2 regions of the Rhodococcus sp. NPDC003318 genome follow, and region 2 is predicted to be linked to the other one. Evidence: riboswitches for the same ligand, from Rfam matches in the RefSeq annotation. Region 2 holds a riboswitch; the other holds the start of a gene.

The links. Region 2 has a riboswitch for cyclic di-AMP ahead of ACFYVR_RS17880 (NlpC/P60 family protein). Riboswitches for the same ligand answer to the same signal wherever they lie in the genome.
Region 1: linked by a shared signal. The riboswitch ahead of ACFYVR_RS07220 (transglycosylase family protein) and the one ahead of ACFYVR_RS17880 (NlpC/P60 family protein) in region 2 are both predicted to bind cyclic di-AMP.

What each region holds. Positions count from the first base shown of each region.
Region 1 is NZ_JBIAOU010000002.1:425,520-433,297, reverse strand. Features, by position in the region: gene ACFYVR_RS07250 (glutaminyl-peptide cyclotransferase) at 1-298, shown strand, start outside; gene ACFYVR_RS07245 (MFS transporter) at 360-2,096, shown strand; gene ACFYVR_RS07240 (DUF2771 family protein) at 2,096-2,614, shown strand; gene ACFYVR_RS07235 (cold-shock protein) at 2,707-3,120, opposite strand; gene ACFYVR_RS07230 (hypothetical protein) at 3,257-3,517, shown strand; gene ACFYVR_RS07225 (YccF domain-containing protein) at 3,514-3,936, shown strand; cyclic di-AMP (ydaO/yuaA leader) riboswitch at 4,311-4,515, shown strand; gene ACFYVR_RS07220 (transglycosylase family protein) at 4,519-5,142, shown strand; gene ACFYVR_RS07215 (hypothetical protein) at 5,233-5,427, opposite strand; gene ACFYVR_RS07210 (helicase-associated domain-containing protein) at 5,551-7,778, shown strand, end outside.
Region 2 is NZ_JBIAOU010000011.1:53,232-61,009, forward strand. Features, by position in the region: gene ACFYVR_RS17860 (hypothetical protein) at 1-25, shown strand, start outside; gene trpD (anthranilate phosphoribosyltransferase) at 69-1,103, shown strand; gene ACFYVR_RS17870 (Lrp/AsnC family transcriptional regulator) at 1,173-1,448, opposite strand; gene ACFYVR_RS17875 (DEDD exonuclease domain-containing protein) at 1,445-3,187, opposite strand; cyclic di-AMP (ydaO/yuaA leader) riboswitch at 3,715-3,879, shown strand; gene ACFYVR_RS17880 (NlpC/P60 family protein) at 3,893-4,456, shown strand; gene ACFYVR_RS17885 (NlpC/P60 family protein) at 4,680-5,723, shown strand; gene ACFYVR_RS17890 (hypothetical protein) at 5,810-7,075, shown strand; gene ACFYVR_RS17895 (glycosyltransferase family 4 protein) at 7,133-7,778, shown strand, end outside.

The sequences.
Region 1 (7,778 bases), on a different contig from region 2:
CCCGGTGGGCACCGTCGCGGTGACCCTCGACGGAGAACCGGTCGAGATGCTCAACGAACTCGAGTGCACGGACGACGGGCTGGTGTACGCGAACGTGTGGCAGACCTCGGACATCGTGCGGATCGACCCGGACACCGGCGCCGTCGTCGCGGTCATCGACGCGTCCGGCCTGCTGACCGCCGAGCAGCAACGCGGCGCCGACGTCCTCAACGGAATCGCCGCACTGCCGGGCACGGATCGATTCCTGATCACCGGCAAGCTGTATCCGCTCGTGTTCGACGTGCGTTTCGTCTCCTGACCGGACCACACGCGGTGGGGCCTGTGGTAGTCCACGCGTGAACTAGGAGAGAATTGGACCCGTGACCGGACCGCGCGACCCCTCCGAACCCGACAGGCACCGGGTTCAGGCCGACGCCGGTCGCGGTGGCGTCCACCCCGGTTACGAGAACTACCCCCCGTCGCGGCGCGTGTCCGGACGCCGCGAACCGCTTCCCCCGACCGGCACCCCGCAGTCCGGGGCCAACGGCACGGCCGCACCGAACGACACACCCCGTGAGCAGCCGACCGAGCAGATCCGGTCGTCGAAACCGGGTGGTCCGAAGCCGCCCCCGATTCCGCGCAAGCTGACCGTCACCCGGGTCGCGGCGATGCGCAGCCGGGAGCTGACGAACCGCGGTATCGCCACCTTCCGCCGCGCCGCGACCGCGGACGGCGCCGACGAGTCCGGCCTGACGCACCTGACGTACGCGGTGATGGCGAACTTCGCCACCGACGCCGCGATCGCCGTCGCCCTGGCGAACACACTGTTCTTCTCCGCCGCCACCGGCGAGGACAAGACGAAGGTGGCGCTGTACCTGCTGATCACGATCGCCCCGTTCGCGGTGATCGCGCCGCTGATCGGCCCGGCCCTCGACCGGTTGCAGCACGGCCGCCGACTGGCTCTCGCCGCGTCGTTCGCGCTGCGCACCGTCCTCGCCGTCCTGCTGGTGTTCAACTTCGACAGCTGGGCGCTGTATCCGTGCGCGCTGGGGATGCTGGTGCTCAGCAAGTCGTTCTCGGTGCTCAAGAGCGCCGTGACACCCCGGGTGCTGCCACCGGACATCGACCTGGTGCGCACGAACTCCCGACTGACGGTGTTCGGCCTGATCGGAGGCACGATCTTCGCGGGCGCGGTCGCCGGTCTGGTCGCGATCGCGTTCGGGTCGACCGGCGTGTTGTGGCTGACCGCCGCGATCACCGTCGTCGGCGCCTACCTGAGCATGCGGATCCCGGCGTGGGTGGAGGTCACCGAGGGCGAAGTCCCCGCGACCCTCGCCTACCACCGCGGCGACGCCGTCACCGAGGTCATCACCCGGGAGCAGAAGGACGCGATCTCGCCCGCCACACGGCGGCAGCCCCTCGGCCGCGCCACGATCACCGGGCTGTGGGGCAACAGCACCATCCGGGTCCTGACCGGATTCCTCACCCTCTACATCGCGTTCGTCGCGAAGTCCCGCACCGAACACGACCCACTGGTACAGGCCGCGATGCTCGGCCTGGTCGGCGCCGCGGCCGGCATCGGCAACTTCGCGGGCAACGCCACCGGCGCCCGGCTCAAGCTCGGCCGGCCCGCGGTGATCGTGCTGCGCTGCACCGCGGCCGTGACGTTCGTCGCGATCCTCGCCGCCGTCACCGACAGCCTGCTGTCCGCGGCCCTGGCCACCCTCGTCGCATCCGCGGCGAGCGCGTTGGCGAAGGTCTCCCTCGACGCGTCACTGCAGCAGGATCTGCCCGAGGAGTCCATCGCGTCCGGATTCGGCCGCTCCGAAACGGTGCTGCAACTGAGCTGGGTGATCGGAGGCGCGCTGGGTGTGCTGCTCCCGACGCAGTACTGGATCGGTTTCACCGTCGTCTCGGTCGTGCTGGTCTTCGGGTTGATCCAGACCGTGCTGACGTACCGTGGCCGCACGCTGCTTCCCGGCCTCGGCGGCAAACGCCCCGAGCACGCGAACCAGGAGGCTCCCGCAGAGCCCACACCACAGCATTCGGCCGCAGCCCGGCCGACCGACACGGACCCGTCCCACCGGGCGGGTACGAAGAACGAGAACGGAACCTGATGACCTTGCAAGCCCGGACGAAGAAGATCCTCGCAGCGGTGGTCGTGGTGGTGCTGGTGGCGGCCGGCGGACTCGCCGCGGTCGTCACGATGCTCGTCCGCGACGCCCCCGAGACCCTGCCGACCATCACCGCCTTCGCGCACGGCAACACCGTCGACGTGGAGGCGGGCCTCTGCGACGCGAGCCTGCGCTGCGCGGACCTCACGGTCGCGAACCTGGCGGTGCCCGCCGGGTCGCCGCTGCAGCTCTCGCTGCCGAAGGAGGTCGCCGAGGGCGACTGGCGGCTCAACGTCCAGTTCGGCGATCCGCGCACCGGTGAGGTGTTCGACGGCTACCGGGACTACACCGCGGGCGACGCGTACTCGGTGACGGTGCCCACACGCGAGAACGAGCAGCTGCTCGGCGTGATCATCCAGCAGCCGTCGTCCGGCGACTTCGCTCCCGTGTGGGCGATCCAGACGCTGCCCGAGGACATGCGGGCGCCCGCCGAGCAGTCCGCAGATCAGTCCGCGGAGTAGCCGAGCGCACCCACAGACAACTGGAGCCCCCGGTCGATTCGACCGGGGGCTCCAGTTGTCTGTGCAGCTTGTCGTGCGCAGCCTGCGGGTGGTCAGCTGTCGAGTTCGCGGGCGACCGCCCGGACGACCTCGGAGATACGCTGCGCGGTCTTGCGGTCGGGGTACCGACCCTTGCGCAGGTCCGGCTGCACCTTCGCCTCGAGCAGCGTGATCATGTCCTCGACCATGCCGTGAAGCTCGTCGGGCGTGTGCTTGCGGGTGCCCTCGTCGCGGCGGCTGCCGCCGCTCTGCCGCAGCGTCGGTGCCGGGTCGAGCACCTTCAGGCTCAGCGCCTGCGGTCCGCGGCGTCCGGCGGCCATGCCGAACTCCACCCGCTGGCCGGCCTTGAGACCCTCGACTCCCGCGGGCAGCGCCGACGACCGGACGTACACGTCTTCGCCCTCGTCCTGCGAGAGGAATCCGAAGCCCTTGTCAACGTCGTACCACTTCACCTTGCCGGTAGGCACTGCGTCACCTGCTCATCCACGTCGATTACGACCACATAAACGAACGCGCCCCACCGTGTGTGGGACGCGATGACTCGCATTCTACCCCTGCGTGCCCTGCTCCGGCACACGGGTTTGCGAGGGATACGGTGGGCATGTGGCCCCTCAATCACCCGGCACCGAGACCCCCTCCGACGGCACCGCGCCCGCGTCCGGAGGACTGCTGTTCCGCATTTCCCTGGCCCTGTTCGTCATCGGCGTCGCGGCCGTCGTCGCGATCTTCGTCGTCGCGGCGACCGGGCACACCCCGGGTCTCGCGCTGTACCTGACGGCCCTCGCCTTCCCGCTCGGATTCCTGCTCGGCATCGTGTCCGCACTGCGCGCCGGACGTCGCGTCCGGAGAGATGGGCAAACATGAGACTGATCCTCAACATCATCTGGCTGATCTTCGGTGGCCTGTGGCTCGCGCTCGGCTACTTCGTCGCCGGGGTGATCTGCTGCATTCTGATCATCACGATCCCGTTCGGCATCGCCTCGTTCCGGATCGGCGTCTACGCGCTGTGGCCGTTCGGCAAGACCGTGGTCGACAAGCCGACGTCGGGGGTGGGGTCGCTGATCGGAAACGTGATCTGGCTGATCCTGTGCGGAATCTGGCTCGCCATCGGCCACCTGATCAGCGCGATCGCGATGGCGATCACCATCATCGGTATCCCGTTGGCCCTGGCGAACCTGAAGATGATCCCGATCTCCTTGATGCCGCTCGGGAAGGACATCGTCGACGTCTCCACGCCGTCGTACCCGTCGACGCCGTACCCGTACCAACCCGGCAATCCCTGACGCAGTCCCGGACGACCCCGCCGCGCATCACGGATGCGGGGCGGTCGGCCCCTCCCCTCCGCTCCGGCGCGCTCGCCCTGCCACCGCCGCCGCGTGACCGCCGGCGGGGACCTCGCGCGGCCCGGTGTCCGCGCCCCCGACCGCACCCGCCGCATCCCCCAGGTCGCGCCCACCAAGGCTTGTGATCTGCCTCACGTAACGGTTGCATCACGGCCCGGTCTCGGCCGGACACAGTCGCTTTGACCTGCGGAAACGCGCCAAATTTCGATCAACACGCCGAAAAACACGCGATCTCGGTTGGAGGTGACTCACCGCGGTCGGGCACGTACGGTCGAACCCGGTCGGAGTTCCGGCCAGTCCGGACCGCCGCGCCAAACCTTGTCCCGCGGAACGGATTCCCACAGGAGAACCCAGGGACGAGGACGGGGGACCCACGTCCCCGGTGGACACCGGAAGGCGAGCACACGGCCTTCCTTGGGGTGAAGCCGTTTTTCGCGCCCATCACGGAGCGATCACGGCCGGGCGACCTCTCAGCCCGAACCCGACAGCTGACCTCGCAGGCGCGTGCGGAGAGGAACCTCCATGAGCGCTGGACGCCATCGCAAGCCCACGAACACGCGCAAGACCGCTGCGAAGGTCGTCGTGACCACCGCGGTGTTCAGCGCGGCGGGTGCGGCCTTCGCGGCCCCCGCCAACGCGGCCCCCGACTCCGACTGGGACCGGCTCGCTCAGTGTGAGGCCGGCGGCAACTGGTCGATCAACACCGGCAACGGCTACCAGGGCGGCCTGCAATTCTCCCCCAGCACGTGGACCGCGCACGGCGGCGGGCAGTACGCCGCCACCGCCAACCAGGCCACCCGTGAGCAGCAGATCGCGGTCGCCGAGAAGGTCCTCGCGTCGCAGGGCTGGGGCGCGTGGCCGTCCTGCTCGGCGAAGCTCGGCCTGACCAGCGGCCCGACCCCGCGGACCGCGCCGGTCGCCGAGCCCGAGGCGCCCGCCCCGGCCGAGACCCCGGCCGTCACCAGCATCCCGACCGTCGACGGCACCGCCGACGTGCTCGAGTCCCTGGACAGCACCCTCGAGGCCGTCAAGGCGCAGGGCATCGCCGTCGATCCGCAGATCGAGGCCCTCTACGCGCAGGCCAAGCTCAACCCGCAGGTCATCGAGTTCCTCAAGACCTACGCGCCCCTGCTCGCGCAGGGCTGACGGTCCGGCTCGCGCAACGCCGACCCCTCGGCACGAGAAAGGCCCCGCACCGATTCGGTTGCGGGGCCTTTCTGCGCTCGGTCCGGGTCGTCACCGGTTGATGACGGTAACCGGATGGGTGTAGGGCAGTTCCTCCACCGGACGCGGGAACTCGGTCTCCTCGCCGAACGGGGAGAGTCCACCGGAACGGGCGGACGAGAGTTCGGTGACCGCGTGGTCACCTTCCTCGAGGTGCGACGGCCAGCCCGGATCAACGTAGTTGTTCTTGTTCGTTTTGTTAGCCACGAGGCCATTTTGACACCGAGTCCGTACGCGGTACAGCCCAGGTGTGGGAGAAGGCACCCGGTCGCGCCACCGACAGTGTCCGGCGAATCCCGGTTCGGGACGTACGCCCTACTCTGATAGGCGATGACCGACACGGACCCCGCCCCCGCGACCGACAGCCTCGCGACCTGGCTCGGTGCCCGCAGCGACGATGAGCTGGCCGAACTGCTGCGGTTGCGCCCGGATCTCGCGGTGCCGCCGCCGGCGAACCTGTCGGTGCTGGCCACCCGGGCGGAGCAGCGCGCGTCGGTGCTGCGGGCCGCGGACGACCTGAGCGTGCTCGAACTCACGCTCATCGGTCTGCTCGCGCGGGAGGGCGCCGCCGAGGCGGGGGTACGGCGCGAGCAGCTCGCGGACGCGGTCGCGGGGCGCGCGCCGGTCAGGGCCGTGGACCGGGCCCTGACGGCGTTGCGCGACCGGGCCCTGGTGTGGGGCACGAAGGTGCTGCGGGTGGTGCCCTCGGCCCGGGAGGCGGTCGGCTGGCGGGTCGACCAGTCCGTCACCCCGCTGACCGCCGACCAGATCAGCGCGGCGCTCGCCGAGCTCACCGAGGCGGAGCGCCGCCTGATCGACACCCTCGCGACCAGCTCGCCGATCGGCCGCACCCGGGACGCCGCCCCCGGCACCCCGGCGGATCGCCCGGTGCAACGGCTCCTGGCGGCGGGCCTGCTGGCCTGGATCGACGAGCAGACGGTCGAACTTCCGTATCAGGTCGGTCAGGTCCTGCGCGGCGAGACCGTCACCGATCCCCGCACGCTGACGCCGCCGCCCGTCGCCGGCCGCAAGCACAAGATCGGCGACGTCAACGCGGCGGCCGCGGGTGAGGCACTCGAACTGCTCCGGCACTGCGAGATCCTGCTCGGTGCCCTCGGCGACCACCCCGCGCCGGCGCTCAAGGCGGGCGGCCTCGGCGTCCGTGAGGCGCGCAGGCTCGCGAAGGTCACCGGCGTCGACGAGGCACGGATCAGCCTGCTCGCCGAACTCCTGGCGGCCGCGGGGCTGATCTCGAGCGGCCTTCCCGACCCGTTGCCCGCCGCGGACACCGGCGACGACTACTGGGCGCCGACCTCGGCCGCGGACGCGTGGCGCGACAGCGCACCGGCCCACCGCTGGCAGCTGCTCGCCCAGACTTGGCTCGACCTGGCCCGGCGCCCGTGGGTCGTCGGGCTGCGCGACCCCAACGACAAACCGATCGCGGCGCTGTCGGAAGAGGTGCGGGCGTCGGGCGCGCCGCGGGACCGTCGGTTCGTCCTCGACGTCGTCGCCGAACTCGGTTCCGGCGTCGGTGCGGCCGCGGCCGAGGTGGCCGCGATCGTCGCCTGGCGGCGGCCGCGCTGGTCGGCGCGGCTCGGGGCGTCCGCGATCGAGCACACCCTGTCCGAGGCCACCGCGGTCGGGCTGATCGGCCGGGGCGCGCTGTCCTCGCCGGGCCGCAGCATGCTGCACGGCGCGCCGCCGGAGTCGGTGCTCGCCGAGATGGTCGCGGCCCTGCCGACGCCGATCGACTACGTCCTCGTGCAGGCGGACCTGACGGTGGTGGCGCCCGGACCGCTGGTGCCCGACCTGCTGGCCCGGTTGACGCTGGTCGCGGACGTCGAGTCCGCGGGTGCGGCGACGGTGTACCGGGTCGGCGAGGCGAGCGTGCGGCGCGCCCTCGACGCCGGACGCACCGCGACCGAACTGCACGCCCTGTTCGAGACGCACTCGAAGACGCCGGTGCCGCAGGCGTTGACGTACCTGATCGACGACGTCGCCCGCCGCCACGGCCGGCTGCGGGCGGGGATCGCGCAGTCGTTCGTCCGGTGCGACGATCCGGCGATGCTCGCGGAGGTGCTGTCGTCGCCGGTCGCGGAGTCGCTGGCGCTGCGGGCGCTGGCGCCGACGGTGGCGGTCTCGCAGGCCCCGCTCGGCGACGTGCTCGAACTGCTGCGCGGTGCCGGGTTCGCGCCGGCGGGCGAGGACTCGTCGGGCGCGATCGTCGACCTGCGCCCGCACGGCGCACGGGTCCCCCGACGCCGCGAGCGGGGCACCCGCCGGCTGCCCGCTCCCCCGACCGCGGACCAACTCGACCAGCTCGTCCGGCAGCTGCGGGCCGGGGAGCGCGCGGCGTCGACCCCGCGCGGGAGCGGGGTCCGTTCGGACGGCACCCGCGCGGGCAGCGCCGCGACGATGGCGCTGCTGCAACTCGCGGTCAAGGTCAAGCGCAGCGTTCGGATCGGTTACGTCGACCCGCAGGGCATCGCGTCGGAACGGATCGTCGACCCGGTCAGTGTGGGGGGCGGTCAGCTCGACGCGTTCGACCCCGTGGACGG
Region 2 (7,778 bases):
TGATCAGGGTGCGCGAACTGACTAAGCTGCACTGCGGATCGTTCGGGACGACAGTGAAGGCGGATGGAATGGGGACTTGGCCAGAGGTGCTCGGCTCTCTGACGGACGGACGCGATCTCGACGCCGCCACCGCCGCGTGGGCGATGAGCGAGATCATGTCGGACAACGCCACCCCCGCCCAGATCGCCGCGTTCGGTGTCGCACTGAAGATGAAGGGCCCGACCCCGGCCGAGGTGACCGGCATCGCGGACGCGATGCTCGAGCACGCCCGCACCCTCGACGTCGACTCCGACGCGGTGGACATCGTCGGCACCGGCGGTGACCGGCAGCAGACGGTCAACATCTCGACGATGGCGTCGGTGGTGGTCGCGGCGACCGGGATCCGCGTCGTCAAGCACGGTAACCGCGCGGCGTCGTCGAAGAGCGGTGGTGCGGACGTGCTCGAGGCACTCGGGGTCCGCATCGGCCTGGACCCGGCGGCCGTGGCGGAATGCGTCCGTGAGGTCGGTATCGGATTCTGCTTCGCGCCCACCTTCCATCCCGCGTTCCGGTTCACCGGTGCGCCGCGCAAGGAGATCGGGATTCCGACCGTCTTCAACGTGCTCGGTCCGCTGACCAACCCGGCCCGGCCGCGAGCCGGCCTGATCGGGTGTGCGTTCGCGGACCTGCAGCCGGTCGTTGCGGGGGTCCTCGCCGGCCGGGGCGCGACCGCTCTGGTCGTGCGCGGTGACGACGGGCTCGACGAGATCACCACGTCGACGACGAGCTCCGCGTTCGTGGTCGAGGGTGGCACGGTGCGGGAGGACCGCATCGACCCCACCGAACTCGGCATCGAGCGAGTGCCGCTCGACGCGCTCCGCGGTGGTGACGCGGAGGTGAACGCGGCGATCGCGCGGACCGTCCTGGGCGGTGAGCGGGGCGCCGTGCACGACGCGGTGATCCTGAACGCGGCGGGCGCGATCGCGGCTCACGGCGGGTTGAACGGTTCGCTCGGTGAGGCGTTGCAGGCGGGAATGGCGCGGGCCGTCGAGGCGATCGACAGCGGGGCGGCCGCAGCTCTCCTGGATCGCTGGGTCGAGGTCAGCACCCGCCTCGCGGGCTGACCCGCCCGACGCCGACATGACGCGCAGAACCCCGGCTCGGGAGATCCGAGCCGGGGTTCTGCACCGCGGTCACTCGCCGATGGAGAACGCCGCCTCGACGTCGGCGCTCGCGTAGGACCGGAACGCGATGTGCGTGGTGGTCCGCACGACCCCCTCCACCTTGTTGATCGCGCCGGTCACCACTTCGGCGATCCGCTCGTGGTCGCGGACCTTGACGATCGCGATGAGGTCGACGTCACCCGCGCACGAGTACACCTCGGAGACACCGGCGATGTCGGCGACGGCCTGGGCGGTCTCGGGAATCCGGTTCGCCTCGGCGTCGATCAGGACGATGGCGTTGATCATCTCGCTCCTTGTGGATCTCGGGGGTGGCTCGGTCTCTCAGCGTAGGCGCCGGCGCCCCGCGCCAGCGCGCACCACTGCTGCCACGAACCCGCGCCGTGTGCGGGCTCGCGGTACCCGTCGGTGGCGCGCACGATCCGGACGCCGGGCCCGTCGAGCCAACTCGCCACCAGCCCGACCTCGCCCGCGGTCGCGCCGCGCAGGGGCGAGGGGTCCGGTAGGACGGTCTCCGCGGACAGTGTCAATGCCTCGACGACGGGCATCGGTGCCACTCCGCGAGGTGCGACACCGGAGGACGCCAGTCGTCCGCACCGGACGACGGCGAACTCCCACCCGCCGCCGTCGCGGGGTCGGGCGGCGACCAGTTCGTCGATGGCGGCGACGGCCGCGAGCCGTTGGCAGCGGCGCAGTGCGGTGCCGAGCGCGGCCGTGCGGTCCCGCAGCCGCGCAGCGCTCTCGAACAGTTCCGCGGCCGCGAGGTCCTCGATGCGGGCCCGCAGCCGGTGCAGCGGGGCGGCGTCGTCCCCGCGGATCAGCGCGCGGACGGTGTCCACAGCGGGACGGTAGGCGTCGGGCGTCTGGGGGGTACTGCCCGCCGGGCAGCCGCCGACCGCGCTGTCCGGGCAGTCCGGCCCGTGCACCTGGTCGCGGCGAATCTTCTTGGTGCAGGTACGGATTCGGCTCACGTCGGCGATCGTCGCGGCGGTGTCGGCGGCGTCGGTCCGATTCGTGAACGGCCCGAGGCTGTCGGGGCCGGCGCGGCGGGTGACGGAGAGCCGGGGGAACGGCTCGTCGGTCAGTGTGATCCACCACGCCCGCTTCGGAAACTTCGACCTCCGGTTGTACGGAGGGGCGTACGCGGCGAGCATGCGCAGTTCGCGTACGGCGGCCTCGAGGCCGTGCGCGCACTCGACGTGGTCCACCCGGGTCGCGAGTGCCACCATCTCCTTCATCCGCGCGCGGGTCTCCGATCCGGTGAAGTAGCCGCGCACCCGGCGCTGGAGGTTGACCGCGGTCCCGACGTAGAGGACCTCGTCCGACGGCCCGCGGAACAGGTAGACGCCGGGTGTGCGGGGCAGGTGTGCGGCCAGGCCCCGCTTGCCGCGCTGCGCGGCAGACACGTTCGGCAGGTAGTCGACGAGTTCGGGATAGCTGTGCACGCCGAGGTTGCCGACGCGCTCGATCAGAGCGTGCAGGACGTCGACGGTGGCGCGGGCGTCGTCGAGTGCCCGGTGCGTCGGCCGGGTGGTGACCCGGAACAGGTCCGCCAGCGCCGAGAGTTTCACCGACGGTGCCTCCTCGCGGGAGAGCACCCGGCGGGCCAGCTTCACCGTGCACAGCACCTGGAACGGCGGCCACGCCAGATCGAGGCGGGTGGCCGCCGCCCGCAGGAATCCGACGTCGAAGCGGGCGTTGTGCGCGACCAGGACGGCGCCGCGGGAGAACTCGAGAAAGGTCGGCAGTACCTGTTCGATCCGGGGCGCGCCGACGAGCATCGCCGAGGTGATGCCGGTCAGCTGCACGATGAACGGGGACAGTGTTCGCCCCGGATCGACGAGGGTGGCCAGTTCTCCGATCACCTCCCCGCCGCGTACCTTCACTGCCCCGATCTCGGTGATGGCGTCCTCCCCGGAGTTGCTGCCGGTGGTCTCGAGGTCGACGACGACGAATGTCGTGTCCCGTAACGGGGTGTCCAGCTCGTCGAACGTCAGCTGGCGTGCGGTGGTGTCACGGGAACTCACGCCCCCGAGGCTAGGGGGCGGCACCGACAGGTCGTGTCGCTCAACGGTTCCTGTCGGGGGGTGTCGCTACTTTCGGCTCGTGTCGGCCTCTCGAAACGCCCGGCGACCACGAATGAGACGAGGGTCACAATGATTGTGGATTGCAGCGAATGCGCGGTTCGCGACATCGCCTGCGTCGACTGTGTGGTGACCGTGCTGCTCGGCTGCCCCGAGGCCGATTCCCGGGTGGAGACCGTCCGGTCCGGTGTTCCCGGCCGAATGAGTATTGAGCAGGAGGAACGGGTGGTCCTCGTGGCACCTGCGGACGCCGGAACGGTGCCGCGACCGAGGCAGGTCCCCGTGGTCCGACCCACGCAGACCAGGCGGTCGTTATCGGTTCGTGACCAAGCCGTCCGCTGACGCGAAACGGATGCCCGAATTGCTCGGTTGGCCCGACTTTCCGGGTCGTCGGGGTCGACAGCGGCGTGGTGCTTTCGTAATCTTCTCGAGACCTAGCGGAGTCTCGTCGCACCACACCGGTGCGGCATCGCCAGGTACCGCCTAATCGAACTCCCGCAAGGGAATCGTGCCGGGAACCCAGGTTTCCATTGGGGTGAATCCCGCCGGAGCGCAGACCGCGTGCCGACGGGTAGGGCTGATCTTCCCAGCCCGAACCCGTCAGCTAACTCGGTCGGCGGACGAACGGAAGAAAGGCACCTCCTTCTCGTGGCAACACTGAGCACCAAGGCGCGACGCGTCGCCGTCGCCGGCATCCTGACCGTCGGCGCGATCACGGCCACCGCGGCTCCCGCCCTCGCCGAGCCCGTCACGGTTCCCGGCGTCGGCACCTTCGACATCCCGGGCGTCCCGGCGCAGACCATCGAGATCCCCGGTCTCCCGCAGCTCCCCGAGATCCCGGGCGCTCCCGCTGCCATCGCTCCGATTGTCACCGCTGGTCAGAAGGCCGTCGACGCCGCTGCCAGCAAGATCGGTGCCCCCTACGTGTGGGGTGCGACCGGCCCGGACGCCTTCGACTGCTCCGGTCTGGTGCAGTGGGCGTTCAAGCAGGTCGGCATCAGCATTCCGCGCACCAGCTACGACCAGGCCGCGGCCGGTACCCCGGTCTCGCTCAATGCGCTGCAGCCCGGTGACGTCGTGTCCTTCTACGGTGGCTCCCACTCCGCCATCTACGCCGGCAACGGTGAGGTCATCCACGCCGCGACCTCCGGTACCCCGGTCAAGCGCGCTCCGCTGTCGTCGATGCCGGCGGACGGCGCACGCCGCTACTGACGTACGGCGCCGCGGGCCGGGGAAGGGGCGCGGCGTCGACGAACGGCCCGGTGGCCGAACTTCGACGGGCCCGTCGATCCGTGTGGATCGGCGGGCCCTGTCGTGTTCCCGCCCGTGACCAGCGTGAGTTGCGTCCATGTGATTCGCCGGGTGGACACCGCTGTATGCCGTTCCGTAACCTGGCTGAGACCTTTTCGAGCGGAAGAACAGGAGCACCCGGTTCGTGGCGTCACTGAGGAAACGGTCCACCGCGGTCGCCGCCGGCGTGCTCACCCTCGCACTCGTCGGTGCCGGCACCGGCCCGGCAGTGGCGGATCCCGCGATCGACAATCCGACCGCGGCGCTCGAGAGGCTCACGGACCTGTCCCGACGGTCGGAGCAGACCACCGAGGCGATGCACAACGCGCAGATCGACCTCGATTCCAAGCTCGGCGTGCAGCGCGACGCCGAACAGCGCCACGACGCCGATCTGCGCCTGCTCGACGACGCCCGCGCCGCGATGGCGCAGTTCCAGCCCGCCGTGGACCGGCTGACCGCCGCCAACTATCAGGGCGGCCGCGTGAACCGACTGTTCGCGGTGATGGTGTCCGATTCGCCCCAGCAGCTGCTCGACCAGATGTCGACGCTCAGCGTGCTCTCCGCGGACACCGCCGCCCAGGTCGCGAAGTACAAGGCGGCCAGCGACGATGCGGCCGCCGCCGAGGAGGCGTCCCGCACGTCGGCCGACGAAGCCCGCACCGCCACCGAGCACGCCCGCTCGATCAGTGACGACCTCCAACGCACGCAGAGCGACCTGCAGTCGCAGATCGCGGACGTCACCCAGGCGTTCGCCGCGCTGACCAGCGCCGAGAAGGCAACACTCGCCGGCTCCGTGTTCCCGGCCGGGTACGACCCGGCGATCGTGCTGCAGGGGCTGGTGCCCGGCTCCAACGCGAGCGCACTGCAGGCGGCGCTGACCCAGGTCGGCAAGCCGTACGTGTGGGGTGCCACCGGCCCCGACGGCTACGACTGCTCCGGGCTGATGGTGTGGGCGTACCGGCAGATCGGCAAGGAGCTACCGCGGTCGAGTCAGGCGCAGGCCGCGGGCGGGACCCCGGTGCGCAAAGAGGACCTGCAGCCCGGCGACCTCGTCATCTTCTACTCGGATGCCTCGCACGTGGGCATGTACGCCGGCAACGGGAACATCGTGCACGCCTCGACCTTCGGCGTCCCGGTGAAGGTGGCACCGCTGGACGCGTACCCGTTCTACGGCGCTCGCCGGTACTGATCATCGAGCGGGGGGACGCGACGCGGTCGCCGCGCCGCAGGATCCGGGCGTGGGAGGCGGCTGCCCTCGGTGGTCTGCTGGTCGTGGTGGCGGGGGCGGCGCTCGTGGTGCAGCAGGCCGAGCCGGCCACGACGGCTCCGCCGGCAGCCGAGGCGAATCCGTTCGAGCAGGCGCGTCGTGCCGGTGTCCAGGACCTGCTCGACCGGTGGGCGGCGGCGACCCGGGCCGGTGACCAGGCGGCGCTCGCGGCGCTGTTCGACCCCGCCGCGATGCCGGAATTCCTGCCGTCCGAGATCCGGCGCGCGGCCAACCTCGGTGGTGTCCCACTGTCCGACTGGGGCTACGAGATCGGCACCGGCCCCGAGACACCGGTGCCCAGCGACCTGGCGGAGCAGCTGCAGGCGACCGACGTGTGGGCGCCGCAGGTCTACCTGCGCTACGCGATCGCGGGTGCCGACCAGGGGTCCACGCGCAAGCCGGTGTCACTGGTGGTCGCACGCCGCGGCGACACGTGGACCCTGGTCTCCGATCGTCCGCTGCCGGAGTACGACCGTCGAACATGGCGTGGCCCCTGGGATTTCGGTCCGGTCGTGGCACGGTCCGTGAGGACGGGTGAGACGGCCTCGGTGGTGCTCGGCCATCCCGGGCAGCAGCAGTGGATCGAGGCCATCGCCACCGAACTCGCCACCGCCGTCCCCACGGTGAGCGAGGTGTGGGGAGACGACTGGTCACGGCGCGCGGTGGTGATCGTCACCGCCGACCAGGACGAGTTCACCGAACAGGTCGGCGGCCAGCACAGCGGATCGGACATCGCCGCGGTCGCCGTCTCCGACGCGGTCACGCCCGGCTCGGGGACCGTCACCGGCCAGCGGATCGTGTTCAGCCCCAGTGCCGGTGAGCGGCTCACCGAGGCGTCCCGCCGGGCGGTCCTGCGCCACGAACTCACCCACGTCGCCACCCGGGCGACGACGACGGACGGGTCACCGATGTGGATGCTCGAGGGGTTCGCCGACTACGTCGGGCACCGGGGTTCCGGGGAGGACGTCCGGTCCGTCGCCCCGACGGTGTCGGCGGCGGTGGACCTCCACGGCCCTCCGGTGCGGTTGCCGTCCGACGCCGACTTCGCGGCGGGTGGCGAACGCGCTCTCGCCGCGTACGAATCCGCGTGGAGCGTCGCCGCTTTCGTCGCTGACCGGTTCGGGGAGGACCGACTGCGCGCCCTGTACCGGGAGCTGTCCACGGGGCCGGTGGACGCCGACGTCGTCGACGAGCGCGTCCGATCCGTGCTCGGGGTGTCGACCCGCGACCTGATCGGGCAGTGGGGCGCGTGGTTCGTGGACCGGATCGCCTGACGGCCTTCCCGCCACCCTGCGACACCGACGCGGGCGGGCACCGCCTACGGTGGACGCATGCGCCGAACCCTGTTGGTGACGAACGACTTTCCACCGCGACCCGGCGGCATCCAGTCCTACCTGCAGTCCCTGACCGCGGCGTTGCCCGCGGACCGGCTCGTCGTGTACGCGCCCCGGTGGCGCGGCGACAGTCACACCAGGTTCGACGCCGCGCAGCCGTTCGAGGTGGTCCGGCATCCGACCACGCTGATGGTGCCGACTCCACTGGTCGCGCGGCGCGCCGCGAAACTGATCCGCAGCCACGACTGCGAGAGCGTGTGGTTCGGTGCCTCGGCGCCGCTCGCGTTGCTGGCACCGCACCTGCGCCGCGCCGGCGCGCAGAACGTGGTCGCGAGCACGCACGGCCACGAGGTCGGCTGGTCGATGGTGCCGGGCGCGCGCCGGTCGTTGCGCCGGATCGGTGACACCACCGACGCGATCACCTACGTCAGCAAGTACACCCGCGGACGGTTCGCGTCCGCGTTCGGGCCCCGGTCCGGACTCGAACACCTGCCGCCCGGTGTCGACGCCGAGATCTTCCGCCCCGACCCGGCGGCGCGGGCCGAGCTGCGCGCGCGGTACGGGCTGGGGGAGCGGCCCACTGTCCTGTGCCTGTCCCGGCTGGTGCCCCGCAAGGGTCAGGACGTCCTGATCCGGGCGCTGC